3 regions of the Stutzerimonas balearica DSM 6083 genome follow, and region 1 is predicted to be linked to each of the others. Evidence: predicted binding sites of a transcription regulator. Region 1 holds the regulator's gene; each other region holds the start of a gene.
The links. The regulator FliA, encoded in region 1, starts transcription of late flagellar genes. The targets are predictions, from matches to a motif close to CTAAAGTTTNNNNNNNNNNNGCCGNTAA.
Positions count from the first base shown of each region.

Region 1 (2,269 bases):
GTTCATGCTGCGCTTGAGGTACTGGTCGATGCGCTTGACCAGGCTGCGGAACTGGTCGGCGTCCATTTCGCGGCGCATGAAGCGCTGCCAGTCCGCCGTCAGACTCTGGGCCTCGTAGCTCACGTAGTTGACCAGCGGCGCGGACTCCTCCACCAGGTCCATGGTGCGATTGGCGGCCTTCTCGGTCATTTCCACGACATAGGAAAGCCGGTCGGTGGCATCGGTTATCGGTGACGGATCGCCGCCAGTGGCACAGGTATCCATCTCGAGCTTGACGATGGCGTTGTGCAGCTCGCGGGTGAGCTTGCCGACTTCCTGATAAAGGCTGTGGTTGCGCGCCTGGCTGAGCTCATTGAACATCTGCGTCGCTTCGTCGAAACGACCCTGCTGCAGGCTTTCAATCAACTTGGGGGCGTTGGCCTTCAGAGTCGCTTCGAACTCTGCCAGGCTTTGATCTGCTTGCGTCATAGTGCCCTCGCGGCGTTGCTGCTTCAGCCGTTGACGCGCTCGAAGATCTTCTCGATCTTTTCCTTGAGCACCTGGGCGGTGAAGGGCTTGACCACATAGCCGTTGACCCCGGCCTGGGCCGCTTCGATGATCTGGTCGCGCTTGGCTTCAGCGGTGACCATCAGTACCGGCAGATGCTTGAGGCGCTCATCGGCACGCACCTGGCGCAGCAGGTCGATGCCGCTCATGCCGGGCATGTTCCAGTCAGTCACCAGGAAATCGAAACTGCCGCTCTTGAGCATCGGCAAGGCCGTGGTGCCGTCGTCGGCCTCGGCCGTATTGGTGAACCCCAGATCACGCAAGAGGTTCTTGATGATGCGTCTCATCGTCGAGAAGTCATCGACGATGAGGATTTTCATGTTCTTGTCCAAGTCGACCTCCGTAATTCCAAAATCTCGGCAACCGAGCACGTCTCGCAGCAATACAGTCGATCAGGCGGCACGCCACTCGCCAAGGCGCGCCCGCAGACGCGCGGCACACTGGCTATGCAGCTGGCTTACGCGCGATTCGCTGACGCCCAGCACTTGACCGATTTCTTTCAAATTCAGCTCTTCGTCGTAATACAGCGACAGCACCAGCTTTTCCCGCTCGGGCAGATTGGCGATGGCATCGGCCAGGGCCTGCTGAAAACGCTCGTCTTCGAGGTCGCGGAAGGGTTCCGGGTGCGCGCTGCCGGCATCCTCGTTCAGTTCGCCGTGCTCGCCTTCCTGCAGCAGATCGTCGAAGCTGAAAAGCCGGCTGCCAAGCGTATCGCCCAGAATCCCGTAGTACTCGTCGAGGCTCAACTTAAGTTCGGCCGCAACCTCGTGATCTTTAGCGTCACGCCCGGTTCTGGCTTCGATGCCGCGGATCGCCTCGCTGACCATGCGCGAGTTGCGATGCACCGAACGGGGCGCCCAGTCGCCCTTGCGCACCTCGTCGAGCATGGTGCCGCGGATGCGGATGCCGGCGTAGGTTTCAAAGCTGGCGCCCTTGCCCGAGTCGTATTTCTTTGCCGCTTCCAGCAGCCCGATCATCCCTGCCTGGATGAGGTCGTCGACCTGCACGCTCGCCGGAAGGCGGGCCAACAGGTGGTAGGCGATGCGCTTGACCAGCGGGGCGTACTGATCGATCAGGCGATATTGCGCATCCTTTTCGTGTGCCTTGCTGTAATACATAGCGGATCCGGCAGTTTTCATTCGTGGTTCCCGGCAGTGCCTGGATTGATCAGTCGCTCGACGAAGAACTCCAGGTGCCCACGCGGGGTGGCAGGCAATGGCCAGGTATCGACCTTCTGCGCAATGGCCTTGAACGCCAGCGAGGACTTCGCCCGAGGATAGGCATCGTAGACGGCGCGCTGCTTCTGCACGGCCTTGCGCACCGACTCATCGTAGGGAATCGCGCCGACATATTGCAGCGCGACATCGAGAAATCGCTCGGTGACCTTGGTCAGCTTGGCGAACAGGTTGCGGCCTTCCTGCGGCGCGTGGGCCATGTTGGCCAGCACACGGAAGCGGCTGATGCCGTAGTCGCGATTGAGCAGCTTGATCAGCGCATAGGCGTCGGTGATGGACGTCGGCTCATCGGTGACCACCAACAAGACTTCCTGGGCGGCACGCACGAAGCTCACCACGGCGTCGCCGATACCGGCTGCGGTGTCGATGATCAGCACATCGAGCTCATCGCCCAGCTCGCTGAAGGCCTGGATCAGACCGGCATGCTGCAGGGTCGAGAGCTGGACCATGCTCTGGGTACCGGAGGCGGCCGGCACGATGCGGATGCC
Region 1 covers NZ_CP007511.1:2,693,156-2,695,424, forward strand. The annotation lists gene CL52_RS12200 (protein phosphatase CheZ) at 1-468, opposite strand, end outside; gene CL52_RS12205 (chemotaxis response regulator CheY) at 492-866, opposite strand; gene fliA (RNA polymerase sigma factor FliA) at 939-1,664, opposite strand; gene fleN (flagellar synthesis regulator FleN) at 1,682-2,269, opposite strand, start outside.

Region 2 (2,269 bases), 940 kb from region 1:
CGGCGGCAAAGTCGGTATCCTGAATACGGCCACGGGCTGCAGAAACGTTTTCGCTGATGTTTTGCAGATTTGAAATAGTGTTTTCGAAGCGATTCTGTACCGCACCCATATTTGCTCGGGTGTCATCAATCGAAGCCAGCGCTGCGTCGATAACATCAATAGCAGACTGCGCGCCATCTACTGTCGAGATATCAATCGTAGAGACCCGCTTTCCAGAGTCAGTCAGCGTCCCAACGACTTCGGTGGTCCCCAAAGTACCCAATCCATTATTAGCGTTAACGCTGCTTTTTACACTTACAGCACCAGCTGTCGCCGTAAATGATACGTGCCCCGTTACCACGCCAGCCTCATCACCAGCAGTAATCAAATCTTGAGCCGCGCCAGTGCCGGTCAACACACCAGCCGCATCCGATTGCATCGAATCCAGGGTTACTGCTGCTACCCCTGTTTGGCCAGCAAGCTCAACTGAAATATTTTTACCTGTACTGTCAGTGATATTAAGTTTTGTAGGATCAGTTCCATCGATAGAAACCTGCAAATCAGACAATCTAGATTCAGACTGAATGGCTTTTTGTAGCGCTTCAGCTTGCTCCGCGCCGGTCATACCATCAGCATTGCCGATATTGGACAACGTTATGCCGTTAATTTTGAAGCTCATCGAGACTTCAACGTCGTCAGCTGGATCGGCTCCGTCTGTACCTCCCGCAATATCTGCGAATCCAACTTGAGCTACAGTAGTCGCTTTGGCTGTTACACCGTCTACCTCAGCATTGACTGCATCAGCAACATCACGGGCGCTTGCGCCAGCTGTTAAGGATACCGTGCTCTCGCGATTATCGACTTTGAATGTAAGATCTTGCGTAGCGATTCCGCCAGTGCTGCCACTCGCGACATTACTAGAGTCCAGTCCAGCAAACGAAAGAGCGTTAACCCTACCAAGATCCTCAGCCCGCGCTGACCCAATGCTGAAACCAATGGTTTCATTCGCATTTGACCCCACTTGGAACTGAACCCCGCTAAAGGTTCCGTTAAGCAACTTGCGGCCGCCGAATACGGTAGTTTCAGCAATCCGATCCATTTCTTGTTGCAATTGCGCAACTTCTTTCTGCAGGGCTCCACGATCAGCACTATCGTTGGAACCGTTGGCTGCTTGAAGCGAGAGATCCCGCATCCGCTGAAGGATGTTCGTGCTTTGCTGCATCGCACCTTCGGCAGTCTGAGCCATGGAGATGCCATCGTTAGCGTTCTTAACCGCCACACCCAAGCCGCTTATTTGGCTAGTCAGGCGGTTGGCGATTTGCAGACCCGCAGCATCATCCTTCGCACTATTGATACGACTACCGGTAGACAAGCGTTGCATGGAGGTCTGCAACGCATTGGACGAGTTGCTGAGATTACGCTGGGTGTTCAGCGAAGCAATGTTGGTATTGACAGTAAGAGCCATGGTGTTTGCCTCCAAGGGCGCTAGTTACTTTGGTTGCCTGAGCTTGCGACTCCGGGCCGGCTTGTGCCCAGGCACCCATCGAGTTCGCATTCTTTCCTTTTATCGGCGCCGTTTGGGTTGGCTTTAGGGCAGGTTCGAATTTTTTCGTGGGCCCGGTACCGCACCACCGCTACGCCAGCGCATCCGTACTGCGGACTTGCTTGACCAGTTTTTCGGGTGGAGCGGGGAAAACTTTAGGGAGATGGCGGAAGCGGTTTGCTTAGGTGGCAGGAAGGAAGATCGTTGAGTGCTGACGGGCCTCGGAGAGCATTCGCGGCAAAGGCCGCTCCTACAGCTTCAGCGAAACAGTCCGGAGCGGCTTTGGCGGCGAGGGTCGCTGGGATGGGCTTATGCTGGCGCGCTATGAACCAAGCTGAGCGAGGTGCTCGAGGAATTGCGCTTCGTCGAGCACCGTCACACCGAGTTCATTCGCCTTGGCGAGCTTGGAGCCCGCACCCGGCCCGGCGACCACGCACGTCGTCTTGGCCGAAACGGAACCAGCAACCTTTGCCCCCAGGGCCTCCAAGCGCGCCTTGCCCTCGTCGCGGCTCATGCTTTCCAGGGTGCCGGTCAGCACCCAGGTCTGCCCGGCCAATGGCAGGCCCTCGGCCGCTTTCTTCTCGCTTTGCCAGTGCATGCCGAACTCGCGTAGCTGCGCCTCGATGGCGCGGGCGCGCTCGGCGTTCTCGGCGTTGTCGAAATAGTCACGCAGGGCGCGCGCGGCCTTTTCGTTGAGGCGTTCGACCTGGCGCAAGTCGAGCCAGTCGGCGGCGATAATCGCCTCCA
Region 2 covers NZ_CP007511.1:1,757,433-1,759,701, reverse strand. The annotation lists gene CL52_RS08105 (flagellin) at 1-1,444, opposite strand, end outside; gene ligA (NAD-dependent DNA ligase LigA) at 1,845-2,269, opposite strand, start outside.
Region 2: CL52_RS08105 (flagellin) is a predicted target of FliA. The motif match lies at 1,654-1,681, and genes of this name have one in related genera.

Region 3 (2,269 bases), 930 kb from region 1:
CAAGATGCTCGACGGCTCGCTCGCGGCCAGCAGCGTCGAGGGCCTGGCACAGACCTTCGAGGCGCACAACGCCAACCCCTGGGTGCTCGGTGGCTGGAGCGTGCTGGTGGCGCTGCTGACGCTGTTCATCGTCGGCCGCGGCGTACAGGCCGGGGTCGAGCGTGCGTTCCGCTGGATGATGCCCGGGCTGGCGGTGATGCTGCTGGTGCTGGTCGGTTACGGCCTGACCAGCGGCGGCTTCGACGAGGGCTTTGCCTTCCTGTTCAGTTTCGATGCCTCCAAGCTCAGCGGTGAAGCGCTGCTGGCCGCCCTGGGCCACGCCTTCTTCACCCTCAGCCTGGCCTCCGGGGCGATCCTCACCTATGGCTCCTACCTGCCGGATGGCCAGTCCATCGCGCGCACCACCTTCATGGTGGCGATCGCCGATACCTGCGTGGCGTTGCTCGCGGGGCTGGCGATCTTCCCGGTGATTTTCGCCAATGGCATGAGCCCGAGCGCCGGGCCGGGGCTGATCTTCATGAGCCTGCCGCTGGCCTTCCAGCAGATGCCGTTCGGCACGCTGTTCGGCGTGCTGTTCTTCGCCATGGTGTCGGTTGCCGCGCTGTCCTCGGCGATCTCGATGATCGAGGCGACCGTCGCCTACCTCAACGAAAAGCACGGCATCAGCCGCGGCAAGGCCGCCATCGGCTCGGGGACGGTGCTGCTGGTGATCAGCCTGCTGGCGATGCTCTCCTTCAACGTCGGCGCCGACTGGAAGCTGTTCGGCACCACTCTGTTCGATGCCCTGGACTACCTGACCTCGCGCTGGATGATGCCGCTGGGCGGGATCTTCATGGCGGTACTGGCCGGCTACTGCCTGCGCGCCGAAATCATGCGCGACGAGCTGGAGCTGTCGCCGGCCGGCTACGCGCTGTGGCTGTTCATGGTGCGCTACGTCAGCCCGGTGCTGATCCTCATGGTGTTCCTGCATGCGCTCGGCTGGCTGGGCTTCGACCCGCTCGAGCGCTGGTACTGGATCGCCAGCGCCATCGCGTTGCTGACGATCGTCGGCGAAGGCTTTCGCCCGCGGGTGATGCCAGCCCTGGCCGGCCGCTGAGCCCAGCGCGTGACGAGCAGACGCCAGCCTTCGGGCTGGCGTTTTTTATGGGCGCGCGCCTCCGCTGCGGCGGTGGCCTTGGGCAAGCGCGTTGCGGGCGCAGGACGGCCGGCGGTCAAGTTCTGCCGAAAACAGCCGAAAACTTGACCGAGATCAACGGAATGCACCGTGCGCAGGATGCGAGCCCCGCTCAGCCAACCGGATGTTCCGCAAATGCCCAAACAGCTCAAGTTCAGCCACAAGATCCTGCTGGCCGCCTCGCTGGTCGTGGTCGTCGCCTTCGCGCTGTTCACGCTTTACAACGACTACCTGCAGCGCAACGCCATCCGCGCGAACCTGCAGAGCTATCTCGACGAGATGGGCGTGGTCACCGCCGACAATATCGCCAACTGGCTGTCCGGCCGCCTGGTGCTGCTCGAGAGCCTTGCGCAGACCGTCGCGCGCGACAACTCGACCGAACAGGTCGAAGCCCTGGTCCGCCAGCCGGCGCTCAGTTCGACCTTTGCCTTCAGCTACCTGGGGCGTGCCGACGGCGAATTCCTCGTGCATCCGCGCTTCGAGCTGCCGCCGGGCTACGACCCGCGCCAGCGCCCCTGGTACAAGGATGCCGTGGCCGCCGGCCGGACCACGCTGACCGAGCCCTACGAGGATGCGGCGACCAACGAGCTGATCATCACCGTGGCGACCCCGGCGCAGGCCGGCGGCCAGACCCTTGGCGTGATCGGCGGCGACCTGAGCCTGAAGGTGCTGGTCGACATCATCAACTCGCTCGACTTCAACGGCATGGGCCATGCGTTTCTCGTCAGTGCCGACGGCAAGATCCTCGTCCACCCGGACAAGACCAAGGTCAACAGGACGCTGAGCGAGCTCTACCCGCAGAACACCCCGAGCCTGACCAGCCGCTACGCCGAGGCGAGCCTCGACGGCAACGAGCGCATCCTCGCCTTCAGCCCGGTCGAGGGCCTGCCGTCGGTGAAGTGGTACGTCGGCATCTCGGTCGACCGTGACAAGGCCTATGCCAGCCTGGCCAGCTTCCGTACCTCGGCCTTTGTCGCCACGGCCGTGGCGGTGCTGTTCATCATCACCCTGCTGGGCATGCTGATTCGCGTGCTGATGCGCCCGCTGACCGACATGGGCCGGGCCATGGCCAACATCGCCGAGGGCGAGGGCGAC
Region 3 covers NZ_CP007511.1:3,621,586-3,623,854, reverse strand. The annotation lists gene CL52_RS16810 (sodium-dependent transporter) at 1-1,096, shown strand, start outside; gene CL52_RS16805 (methyl-accepting chemotaxis protein) at 1,310-2,269, shown strand, end outside.
Region 3: CL52_RS16805 (methyl-accepting chemotaxis protein) is a predicted target of FliA. The motif match lies at 1,211-1,238, and genes of this name have one in related genera.